DNA from 3 places in the Bradyrhizobium sp. WSM4873 genome. Region 2 is predicted to be linked to each of the others. Evidence: riboswitches for the same ligand, from Rfam matches in the RefSeq annotation. Region 2 holds a riboswitch; each other region holds the start of a gene.
The links. Region 2 has a riboswitch for cobalamin ahead of AC0L21_RS03715 (energy-coupling factor ABC transporter permease). Riboswitches for the same ligand answer to the same signal wherever they lie in the genome.
Positions count from the first base shown of each region.

Region 1: linked by a shared signal. The riboswitch ahead of AC0L21_RS36055 (ribonucleoside triphosphate reductase) and the one ahead of AC0L21_RS03715 (energy-coupling factor ABC transporter permease) in region 2 are both predicted to bind cobalamin.
Region 3: linked by a shared signal. The riboswitch ahead of metE (5-methyltetrahydropteroyltriglutamate--homocysteine S-methyltransferase) and the one ahead of AC0L21_RS03715 (energy-coupling factor ABC transporter permease) in region 2 are both predicted to bind cobalamin.

Region 1 is NZ_JBVVPS010000054.1:19,680-23,805, forward strand. Features, by position in the region: gene AC0L21_RS36045 (outer membrane protein) at 1-230, opposite strand, end outside; partial or broken gene AC0L21_RS36050 (IS256 family transposase) at 190-999, opposite strand; cobalamin riboswitch at 1,440-1,651, shown strand; gene AC0L21_RS36055 (ribonucleoside triphosphate reductase) at 1,759-3,795, shown strand; gene nrdD (anaerobic ribonucleoside-triphosphate reductase) at 3,809-4,000, shown strand; gene AC0L21_RS36065 (anaerobic ribonucleoside-triphosphate reductase activating protein) at 3,957-4,126, shown strand, end outside.
Region 2 is NZ_JBVVPS010000001.1:768,902-773,027, reverse strand. Features, by position in the region: gene AC0L21_RS03725 (cobyrinate a,c-diamide synthase) at 1-518, shown strand, start outside; gene cobA (uroporphyrinogen-III C-methyltransferase) at 515-1,246, shown strand; cobalamin riboswitch at 1,292-1,511, shown strand; gene AC0L21_RS03715 (energy-coupling factor ABC transporter permease) at 1,549-2,226, shown strand; gene cobF (precorrin-6A synthase (deacetylating)) at 2,272-3,021, shown strand; gene cobT (nicotinate-nucleotide--dimethylbenzimidazole phosphoribosyltransferase) at 3,037-4,089, shown strand; gene AC0L21_RS03700 (histidine phosphatase family protein) at 4,090-4,126, opposite strand, start outside.
Region 3 is NZ_JBVVPS010000034.1:14,360-18,485, reverse strand. Features, by position in the region: gene metE (5-methyltetrahydropteroyltriglutamate--homocysteine S-methyltransferase) at 248-2,563, opposite strand; cobalamin riboswitch at 2,663-2,862, opposite strand; gene AC0L21_RS31460 (4Fe-4S binding protein) at 3,651-3,854, opposite strand.

The DNA of each region.
Region 1 (4,126 bases), on a different contig from region 2:
CCGCCGACCCGACCCGTGACGGTGGCTAACCAATCGCTCTTGGCCGTGCACGATGCCCCAATTCTGAGGCCGGGACTGGTGCCCTTCACATCCACACCGGCGATGTCACCCTGGACGCCAAAGATGGCCCGACCGAACTGCCAGTTGTAGCCAGCCTGTCCTCCGCGGAGAGATCCGCTTCTGTTGACAAATGAAGGCAGAGACGACACGCCGTCCAGTCTTGCCGGCATGCGCCAGCGCGTTGCGCATGAAGTGGACGCGGCACCGTTGCAGCTGGCATTGAGCACCTTGGCTACGGTGGCCTTGATACCTTCGTGGGCATCGGACACGACGAGCTTGACGCCGCGCAGGCCGCGGCGGGCGAGCTTGCGCAGGAACGCCGTCCAGAACGTCTCCGCCTCGGACGGGCCGATGTCCATGCCGAGGGCCTCGCGTCGGCCGTCGCTATTGACGCCGACCGCGACAATCACAGCGACGGATACCATGCGGCCATTCTGGCGCACCTTCACGTAGGCGGCGTCGATCCACAGATATGGCCAGTCGCCCTCAATCGGGCCGGCGAGGAACGCCTTAACCTTCTCGTCGATCTCGCCGCACAGTCGGCTGACCTGGCTCTTGGAGATGCCGGTCATGCCCATGGCCTGCACCAGATCGTCCACCGAGCGGGCCGAGACGCCCTGCACATAGGCCTCCTGCACCGCGGCCGTGAGCGCCTTCTCGGCCATGCAGCGCGGCTCGAGGAAGCCTGGAAAGTAGGAGCCCTTGCGCAGCTTGGGAATTCGCAGCTCAACCGCACCGGCGCGGGTCTCCCAAATCGGTCCCGGTAACGTTACGCTGGGCCAGACGCTCGGGGCTCTTCTCGCCATAGGCCGCCCCGGTCTGGCCTCCCACTTCCAGCTCCATCAGACGCTGGGCGGCAAAGCCGATCATCTCGCGCAGCAGATCGGCGTCGGGGGACTTCCCTACCAGCGTGCGCAGGTTCATCATGTCGTCGGTCATCGCTGGTTCCTCGGTTGCCTTGGCGTGTCGCAACCCGATCCTACCGGAGAACTGCCGGTGAGCACCGCAAAGCCGCCCGCCCGCTACGGCGCTATTGAGGGCGCGCGTCTGGGCGGCTTCGCTCTACCGAGCTACACCACCACCAGGAACGACCAACTTTTCAGGAACGACCAACTTTTCTGCGTGTGGCTGGTTTGCTTCGGCCCACCGGTTAAGATGTCGACCGAGGGAGAAGCGATCGCACGACATCGCGCCGCGCCTCGACGAGCTTTCCAATGTTCTTGCCGCCGTCGATGCTGCGCTCGATGGCTTTCGAACGGAACGGCTGCATCCGCGAGGCGTGAATAAATCTTTCGGATTACGTCGCCGAGCGCCGCTGGACCAAGGACGGAGGCTTCGTCAACGACGAACCGTCTGTTGACACAGAATCGAATACGGCGTCTAGATGTAGTTGTCACGGTCTCTCAAATCGCAAGATAGAGAGCTAAGAGGGAAGCCGGTACGGCCGAAAGCCAAAGCCGGCGCTGCCCCCGCAACTGTAAGCGGCGAGCCGCTGTCGACAGAGTCACTGGCGCAAAATCTCGGCGCCGGGAAGGCCAGACAGCAGCAAGAACCCGCGAGCCAGGAGACCTGCCGTGACAACAACAGAGTCCTCGGGCGGGGTGTCCCGGTGGTCGCTAGCCGGCAGTGGGCCGCCGAGGGCGGCTCGTTTTCCGCATGCGCCTACTTCAGCCTTGCCCCAACCCAAGTGGGATGCCGATGTCTGGTCTGGGTCAAAGCAATTCGTTGCAAGCCGCATTGCCGCGCTCGATCGTCAAACGCGAGGGCGGCACGCTTGTCTTCGATGCCAGCAAGATCCGTTCTGCGATCGCGCGCGCGGGGCGGGCGAGCGGCGAGTTCGACGACGAGGCGGCCGGCCGGTTCATGGAAGAGACTATCAAGGTCATCGCGCACCGCTTCGTCGGCGCAACTCCCAAAGTTGAGGAGGTACAGGATATCGTCGAGCAGGTGCTGATCGCGGCGGACTATTTCGCCACTGCGCGCGCCTATATCGTCTATCGCGAGAAACGCGGACAGGCGCGCCAGGACCACACGACGACGGTTGATGTCGCCGCTTCCATCAACGAGTATCTCGAACGTAGCGATTGGCGCGTAAATGCCAACGCCAACCAGGGCTATTCGCTGGGCGGACTCATCCTAAACCTCTCGGGCAAGGTCGTCGCCAACTACTGGCTGTCGCACATCTACCCGCCGGAGATCGGCCGCGCCCATCGTGACGGCGACCTCCATATCCATGACCTCGACATGCTCGCCGGTTATTGTGCCGGCTGGTCGCTGCGCACGCTCTTGACCGAGGGCTTGAACGGGGTGCCCGGCAAGGTCGAGGCCGGCCCGCCGAAGCATCTGTCGAGTGCGGTCGGGCAGATCGTCAATTTTCTAGGCACGTTGCAGAACGAGTGGGCGGGCGCGCAAGCCTTCAGTTCGTTCGACACCTACATGGCGCCGTTCATCCGGAGGGACCGCTTGAGCTACGGCGATGTACTGCAATCGATCCAGGAGCTCATCTACAACCTCAATGTCCCCTCGCGCTGGGGTACGCAGACGCCTTTCACCAATCTCACCTTCGACTGGACCTGCCCGGAGGACCTGCGCGAACAGGTGCCCGTGATCGGCGGAGAGGGGATGGATTTCACCTATGGCGACCTCCAGTCCGAAATGGACATGATCAACCGCGCCTATATGGAGGTGATGACGAACGGCGATGCCAAGGGCCGTGTATTCACGTTTCCAATCCCGACCTACAACATCGCCGCGGATTTCCCGTGGGAGAGCGAGAACGCAGATCGCCTGTTCGAGATGACGGCGAAATACGGCCTGCCCTACTTCCAGAACTTCATCAATTCCGAGCTTAAGCCGAACATGGTCCGCTCGATGTGCTGTCGGCTGCAGCTCGATCTTACCGAGTTGCTCAAGCGCGGCAACGGCCTGTTCGGCAGCGCTGAGCAGACCGGCTCTATTGGTGTGGTTACCATCAATTGCGCTCGCCTCGGCTATCTGCATCGCGGCGACGAAGCGGGCCTATTCGATCGCCTCGATGCGCTGCTGGAAATCGGCCGCAACAGCCTGGAAATCAAGCGCACGGTCGTGCAACGCTACATGGACCACGGACTTTTTCCCTACAGCAAGCGCTATCTCGGCACGCTACGCAACCATTTCTCCACGCTAGGCGTGAATGGTGTCAACGAGATGATCCGCAACCTCACCGCCGATTGCGAGAACATCAGCACACCTTGGGGCCATGCCTTTGCGGTACGGCTGCTTGATCATGTGCGTGCGCGCATCTCGGCGTTCCAGACCGAAACCGGCACCATGTTCAACCTCGAAGCCACGCCGGCGGAGGGCACGACCTACCGCTTCGCGAAGGAAGACCGCAAGCGCTACCCCGGAATCTTGCAGGCGGGCACCGGCGATCTCCCCTATTACACCAATTCGAGCCAACTTCCGGTCGGCCTCACCGATGATCCATTCGAGGCGCTTGAGCGCCAAGACGAGCTGCAACGCAAATACACCGGCGGTACGGTGCTCCATCTCTACATGGGTTCACGCCTGTCCTCAGGCGCAGCGTGCAAGAAGCTCGTGCGGCGGGCGCTCTCAAATTTCCGCCTACCCTACGTCACCGTCACGCCGACATTCTCGATCTGTCCGACGCACGGCTATCTCGAAGGCGAGCATGTCTTCTGTCCCAAATGCGACGCCGAAAAGCTCGCACTCAAGCGGCATGCCGCCGCGAACTGAAAGGAGACCACAGATGAACGAGTCTAATGCCCATACGACGAGCAGCGATCCTGCGGGGACGCTCAGCCACGACGAGCGCCAGCCCTGTGAGGTCTGGACTCGCGTGATGGGTTATCACCGGCCGGTGTCGTCGTTCAATTGCGGCAAGAAAGGCGAGCACAATGAGCGCAGGTTCTTCGCTGAAACGCGCGCCGCGCTCGGCTGAGCTGCGAATTGGCGGGGTCGCCCGGCTGTCCACCTGCGACTGGCCGGGCGAGCTCGTGGCAACGGTTTTCTGCCAGGGCTGCTCTTGGTCGTGCGGCTATTGCCACAACCCGCATCTGATTTCCCC
Region 2 (4,126 bases):
CGTGGCGCGCGGCGGGCGCAGAGATCTCGACATTCTCGCCGCTGGCTGACGAAGGCCCCGATGCGGGCGCGGATGTGTGCTGGCTGCCTGGCGGCTATCCCGAGCTGCACGCCGGCAAGATCGCGGCCAATGCGCGCTTCCGCAGCGGATTGCGCGCCTTCGCCGAAACGCGCCCGGTGCACGGTGAGTGCGGAGGCTATATGGTGCTGGGCACCGCTTTGACCGACGCCGAGGGCATCAGCCACGAGATGACCGGGCTGCTCGGCCTGGAGACGAGCTTTGCCAAACGCCGCATGCATCTGGGCTATCGTCTGGCCGAGCTTGCCACGCCGATGCCGGGTCATCAGGCCGGCGCACGCCTGCGTGGCCACGAATTCCACTATTCGACGATCCTGGCGCAACCCGACACGCCGCTGGCGGTCGTGCACGACGCGACAGGCGCGGTCATCGCCGAGACCGGCTCGCGGCGGGGACAAGCCACCGGCACGTTCTTCCATCTGATCGCGGAGGATCGGTGAGCGGTTTTGTTTCCTTCGTCTCCGCCGGCCCCGGCGATCCCGAGCTCCTCACGCTCAAGGGTGCCGCGCGCCTGCGCGAGGCCGACGTCGTGCTCTATGACGATCTTGCTTCAGGCGCGATCCTCGATCTGGCCCGGCCCGGTGCCAATCTCGTCGCGGTGGGAAAGCGGGCGGGACGGGCCTCGACCAAGCAGCACCACGTCAACCGCCTGCTGGTCGACTACGCCGCAACAGGTGCGCGCGTGGTGCGATTGAAGTCGGGCGATGCCGGCATCTTTGGCCGGCTCGAGGAGGAGCTCGAGACGCTGCGTGAAGCGGGCATCGGCTACGAGATCATTCCCGGCGTCACCTCGGCCTGTGTCGCCGCCGCGCAAGCCGGCATTCCGCTGACCCGGCGTCACACCTCGCGCCGCGTGCAGTTCGTGACCGGGGCGGACGTCACTGGCGAACTGCCGCCAGACCTCAATTGGGCGGCGCTGGCCGATCCGGAGGCGACGACCGTGGTCTATATGGGCCGGCGGACGTTTCCGGCGCTTGTCGTCAAATTGATCGAGCACGGGCTCGCCCCAACCACGCCGGCGTTGTTTGCCGAATCGCTCGGCCGTCCCGATGAGCGGCTGGTCCGCACCACCATTTCTGAACTTGCCGAGCAGCTTGCGCGGGGCGGAGCGGCCTCCACGGCGGCCGTCATCCTGTTCGGCGCGCTGGCCGGGGATTATCCGTCATGACGCTCTCGGCCGCCCTTCGGCCCTTGACGTCCGGCTGGCGAAAGGGGCACACAGGAGACGCATGGTGCTCGACGCGGCGCAAAGCGCCGGAGCATAATCGGGAATGGGGATGGGCGGACCCAGTTGCGGCGCCCAAAACCCCAGCCGCCCCCGCGACTGTAAGCGGTGAGGGACTTCGATCAGCCACTGGGCCGCAAGGCTCGGGAAGGCCGGAGACTCCCAGTGAACCGCGAGCCAGGAGACCGGCCGTGCACGTTTTGAGGCCAAGGCCGTCGGGTGTGACGGCAAGAAGGATCTGAGCCATGCATATCGAACCCGGACTAGTCTCGGACGCCAAGCTCGTGCTGAGTTACGCAACCGGCATCGCCGTGGGGGGCGTTGCCTTGAAGCTCGCGGTCGAGACCGTGCGCGAGCAGGGCATCACGTCGTTCGCGGCGCGGACGTTCGCCACCACGGGACTCGTGTTTATCTTCTTTGAGATCCTGCCGCACTTCCCGGTCGGCGTCTCCGAAGTGCACTTCATCCTCGGCTCGACCTTGTTCCTGCTGTTTGGAGCTGCGCCTGCGGCCTTCGGCCTCGCGTTCGGCCTGCTGTTCCAGGGCATCTTCTTCGAGCCGCCCGACCTGCCGCAATATGGCATGAACGTCACCACGCTGCTGGTGCCGCTGTTCGGGATCCAGGCGATCGCCACGCGGATCATTTCGCGCAACACGGCCTATGTCGATCTGAAGTACCGCCAGGCGCTGGCGCTTTCGACGACCTATCAGGCCGGTGTCATCGCCTGGGTGGCGTTCTGGGCGATTTATGGATCGGGCTTCGGTGCGACCAACCTCGCCAACATCGCGACCTTCGCGGCGTCCTATGCGCTCGTTATCGTGATCGAGCCGCTCGCCGATCTTGGCGTGCTGGCGCTGGCGAAGTCGCTGCGCGGCGTCACCGCGGCCGGCCTCGTCACGCCGCGTTTGCACAACGCGGCCTAGAGACAAGCGAAAGGGCGGCCGTGATGGCCGCTCTTCGCGGCCACGATGCTCACGCTCTCCTTGATAGGCATCGGTTGCGGCGATCCCGAGCAGCTCACGCGCGCCGCGATCACTGCCATCAACGCGGCCGATCTCGTCCTGATCCCGCGCAAGGGAACCGCAAAATCCGATCTCGCCGATCTCAGGCGGACGATCTGCGCGGATGTACTCACCAGTGACACGACGCGTATCGCCGAGTTCGATCTGCCGGTCCGCGATGCCGCTGAAGCGGACTATCGCAAGGGCGTGGACGATTGGCACGATGCCGTGGCCGCTGCCTGGTCGCAGACGATTGCAGATCATCTCGAAGGCGAGGGCAGAGTCGCGCTGCTGATCTGGGGCGATCCCTCGCTTTATGATTCCTCGCTGCGCATTGCGCGGCGGCTCAATCCCTCGCCAAAGATCGAGGCCGTTCCCGGCATCACCTCGATCCAGGCGCTGTGCGCGGCGCATGCGCTGCCGCTCAATGACATCGGCGAGCCTTTTCTCGTCACGACCGGACGCCGCTTGCGCGATGGTGGCTGGCCGGCAGGTGTCGATACCGTGGTGGTGATGCTCGACGGCGGCACGGCGTTCCAGTCGCTTGATCCGGCCGGCCTGCACATCTGGTGGGGGGCCTATCTCGGCATGCCCGATCAGATTATCATGTCCGGCGCGCTGGCCGAGATCGGCTCCCGTATCGTCGCCGTGCGGCAAGAGGCGCGCGAGCGGCACGGCTGGATCATGGACAGTTACATCCTCAAGCGCAGGCCGTGAGGCAAGCGAGGCAGCATGCTCCCCGAATGGGTCACCCAACAATGCCCCGATATCTCCGCAGTCCACCGCGAGGCGGCGGTGGCGCGGCAGGCGCAACTGACGAAACCGACCGGCGCGCTCGGCCGGCTCGAGCAGCTCGCGATCGAGCTTGCGGGCCTGCAAGCAACCGATCAGCCGCGCGCGGCGCGGGCGCCGATCATCATCTTCGCCGGCGATCACGGCATCGTCGCGCAGGGCGTCTCGGCCTATCCGAAAGAAGTGACCATCGCGATGCTGGCGAACTTCGCCTCCGGCGGCGCCGCGATCTCGGTGCTCGCGCGCGAGCTGGGCTCCAACCTGGAGGTCGTCGACGCCGGCACGCTGGCGCAGCAAGAGATGGCTGGAATCGTGACCGACAAGCCGCGCAGCGGCACGCGCGATTTCAGCGTCGAAGCTGCGCTCACCCCCACGGAGCTGGCATTTGCGTTCGACGCCGGCCGACGTGCGGTGACGCGCGCGCAGGCCGGGCAGCCCGATCTTCTGATCTTCGGCGAGATGGGCATCGGCAACACCACGACATCGGCGGCGATCGCGGCCGGCTTGCTCGGCGTGAGCGCGGAGGAGATCGCGGGCAGCGGCACCGGCATCGACGCGGCTGGCCGTGCGCACAAGGCGCGGGTGATCGACGCTGCGATCGCGCGCCATGGCATTGCAGGCGCTTCGCCCGAAAAGATCCTGTGCGCCGTCGGCGGCCTCGAGATCGCGGCCATCTGCGGTGCAATTATCGCAGCAGCGCAGCGCTGCATCCCCGTGTTGATCGACGGCTTCATCGTGTCGGTCGCGGCGCTGGCGGCGGCGCGGCTCAACCCGTCGTGCCAGCCGTTCCTGCTGGCTTCGCACCAGTCGGCGGAGCAGGGACATCGGCTGGTGCTTCGCGCGCTGAACGTGCAGCCGCTGATCAGCCTCGATCTCAGGCTCGGCGAAGGGTCGGGCGCAGCCATCGCGCTGCCGCTGGTGCGGTCGGCCTGCGCCCTCCACAACGGCATGGCGACCTTTGCGCAGGCCAATGTGCCTGATCGTCCCGCCTGATCAAATCATCGGTTGATTGACGCAGACGACGCGCCAG
Region 3 (4,126 bases), on a different contig from region 2:
GGATAAATGAAGCGATAGGACCGTGGTTCGCGTCGAGCGTAAGTGACTTGGAATATGTCACCTAATCGGTATGGCCGGCATGCGGTCGTCCGCCGGTTCGAGCTTGTCGCCGCTGTATGCGATCGCCTCCGCCGGGGCAAACCGGCATTCGCAGGCGCTGGACACTTTGGAAGCTCGCAAGGATATCGCGAGCTCCCAAAGCGCGTTCATCTTATTCACAGATACGTTGGCGACACGCTCCGTACGATCATGCCTCGGCCCGCAACTCACGTGCGGCGGCCACCATATTGACGAGCGCGGGACGCACCTCCTCCCATCTTCGAGTTTTCAGTCCGCAGTCGGGATTGATCCAGAGCTGCCGATCGGAAACCCGCTGCCGCGCCAACACAATCAGCTGCTTGATCTCGGCTGCTGCGGGAATGCGCGGTGAATGAATGTCATAGACGCCTGGCCCGATTTCATTAGGATATTTGTAGCTCTTGAAAGCGTCGAGCAATTCCATTTTGGAGCGCGACGCCTCGATTGAAATGACGTCGGCATCCATTGCTGCGATCGCATCGATGATTTCGTTGAACTCGGAATAGCACATGTGCGTATGGATCTGAGTTCCGTCAGCGACAGCGGAGGAGCAAACGCGGAAACTGTCCACTGCCCAATCGAGATAGTCCTTCCACTGCGATTTGCGCAGCGGCAATCCCTCCCGCAACGCAGCCTCGTCGATCTGGATCATGGTCGCTCCAGCCGCCTCAAGGTCGATGACCTCGTCTCGGATCGCGAGAGCGATCTGTCGGCATGTCTCGCTCCGCGGGATGTCGTCACGGACAAACGACCAGTTCAGGATCGTCACCGGTCCGGTCAGCATAGCCTTGACGGGTTTTTTGGTCAGAGACTGCGCATGTCGCCACCATTTAACGGTCATGGGCTTCGGGCGGGAGACATCTCCAAACAGGATAGGAGGACGAACGCACCGCGAGCCATAAGACTGAACCCAGCCGTGCTTGGTGAATGCGAAACCCAACAGCTGCTCGCCAAAGTATTGAACCATGTCATTGCGCTCGAACTCACCGTGTACGAGCACGTCCAGGCCGATATCTTCCTGCCAATGCACGGTATGGGCTGTCTCCGCTTTCAGAAGCTGCTCGTACTGCGTGTCATTCAGCGCTCCCCGCGCATGAGCTGCACGCGCATTGCGGACGTCCGCCGTTTGCGGGAAGGATCCGATGGTTGTGGTTGGAAACATCGGCAATGCGAAGGCGACGCGCTGGACGTCGGCGCGCTGGGTGAACGCACTGCGACGGCGACGCATGCTATCGTCGATCGCGGCCATTCGTCCGGCGACGTTCGCACTGTGGATCTTCGGCGATGTTTCGCGGGTGACGGATGCATCCTCTGAGAGCGTGAGTTCATCGGCCACGTCGGCAGCATGGCCAGCCAGCGCTTTGCCCAATATCGAAAGTTCCTTGATCTTCTGCACTGAGAACGCCAACCACGTCTTCAGATTGGGATCGAGATCGATCTCTAGTTCAATATCGGTCGGAACATGAAGCAGCGAGCAGGAGGGGGCAATCTGAACACGGTCCCGGCCCAGTTTTTTGACCATAGGAGCAAGTTGGTCGAGTAGCGCCGGCAGATTAGAGCGCCACACGTTGCGACCATCAACGACACCGAGCGAGACCACGAGATCTCTACCTGCTCTGGCGACAATCGCGTCCAACTGGTCAGGTGCACGAACCAGGTCGACATGAACCCCGGCAACGGGCAAGGCCAATACTGTTTCAAGATTGTCGCCGACAGCCCCGAAGTATGTGGCCAGCATGATTTTAAGCGCCGGCACGGCCTTAGCGAAATGAGCATAGGCCCGGCGGACAGCGGCCCGAGATGCTTCGTCGACGTCCATCACTAGGCATGGCTCGTCGAGCTGAACCCATTCAGCGCCGCGCGAGGCTAGTTCGCGGAGAACATCGACATAGACGGGGAGGAGTCGATCAAGCAGCGACAGCGGATTGAATGCGGGATTTACGCTTTTGCCGAGCTTCAGGAAAGTGACTGGGCCCACTAGGACGGGCCGCGTCTGATAACCGAGGCTTCTTGCCTCCTCATATTCCTCGATCGGCTTCCGAGAGGCATACGTAAAGATCTGATCCTGGTGAAATTCCGGCACCATGTAGTGGTAGTTCGTATCGAACCACTTCGTCATCTCCTGTGCGGCTACGCCGGGCCCATGCTGAGCGTGACCACCGTCTTGAGCGCCACGCGCCATGGTGAAGTAGGTTTTGAGCGACACAGGACCTTCGTTCCAGCCGTAAACGTCGGGAATGGCGCCGACCATTAGGCTGGTATCGAGCACATGGTCGTAGAGCGAGAAGTCATTCGAAGGAATGACGGTCGCACCGCGGGATTTTTGCCGTGCCCAATTAGCGGCACGAAGTCCACTCCCCACCTCGAGGAGCTCGGCTTCGCTGGATTTTCCCGCCCAGTAGCTCTCGAGCGCGAATTTGAGTTCGCGTCGTGGGCCGATGCGTGACGTCCCCAGTGTGGCAACGGGAAGCGAAAGGATTGACATAGCTTAGACCCCATGTTGGGGCAAAGGCCATGGCGGACGCAGATAGCGAACATCGCGTGAGCGACAACTGCTTGGCGCACACCGGGACGCCCCGCCCGTGGACGATATCTTGTCGAGGCAGGTCTCCTGGCTCACGGGTCGTCGCTGCTGTCCGGCCTTCCCGAAGCCGCATGGCTTCAGTGACTTCGTTGGACAGCGGCTCGCCGCTTACAGTTGCGGGGGCAGCGCCGGCATTGCACCGGCTTCCCTCTTAGCTCCGGATCAAACGAAATCCGGAGACCGCGACGGCTTGAATTATGCGCACGAGGATCGATGCGTCAACCTACCGATTCTCGCTGCGATATTGCCCAAGCGATTACGAGCGCACTAGGCAGGTAAGACGGTCTTGCTCGCGGCCTAGTGAACACGCCCGGATCTGTGGAGGCTCCGCTTTTGAAATGCATTCGCTCCCTGCTCGCGTAACGGTTGAGCTCCACCACCGGAACGAACCCGGGCCGCTTTCGGTATCTGTGTGATCGCGAGGAGGCGACCTTTTCCGTCAGCAGCTTTTCGAACCTGCGCGTCAGGAAGGTGCGATCATCCTCGGCCGGCATCCGTTTGGTCACAGCCCACGAGGCTCCCTAGAAATTTCGAAAGCCGGATTGCTCCAGGACCGAACGGATGATCAGGTCGGCTCCTTGGTGTTCGGCGGGCCCGCGACCAGGCACGAGGTCGTCCGCCTCCGTGAGGTTGGCCAAGATGATCTTCTCGGTGCACTAGGTGTTCACGTGCTCAGCGACTTTTGCGCCGGCTTCGATGCGTCCGTGGCCGCTCGACGCCGGGTCTTCCTCGCCTCGACTCGCCGCCAGCGACGATAGGCCGTAACGCGGCCACTGAGCATCGAGGGCCTTGTCCTTGTTCGTGACAAATTCGACGGTGTCCTCCGACAGAGCCCTTTGAGGGGTTCCTCGGCGTCGCTCAGCGTCTTAAGCTCATAACGATGTTAATCGACCTCGATGCGCCCCATGCGGTCGTGGTCTCCTCAAGGTCCCACATCTACAACTTCGTTCGCGAAATCGAGCGATGAGGCCTTTTGGTCGCGGGCTGCCTATCCTGTCTTGGACGGGACACAGGTGTCAGGGACCGGGCAGACCACCGCGCATTGCGGCGTGTCGCAATGGCCCTCGCACTCCGTACATTTTTTGGCATCGATAACGTAAATGTCACGCTTCAGACTGATCGCCGCGTTGGGACACTCGAACTCACATGCGCCACAAACGGTGCATTGCGAAGCGACGATCTTGTAAGCCATGCCTTCCGACTCCTTAGGCGAGCGATGCCATGGGCGATCCCTTTCAAATGCCGTGCCAAACGCAGACGCGCTCAATGTTGGGCAATTTGCCCAATTCGGCTGTCCCGGGTCTGAGACCATGTTGCGTCTGCGACAGCAACAGGTCGCTTCAATTTCAGCCTACGAGCCATCGGGCCCTCTTGCGAGAGTCAGTCGCGACTTGACGCTGGAAGCGTCCGTCGGTTTGTTTGGCACGTCAGCGCGGGGGCAAGCGAGGCTGACGCTTCCTCCAC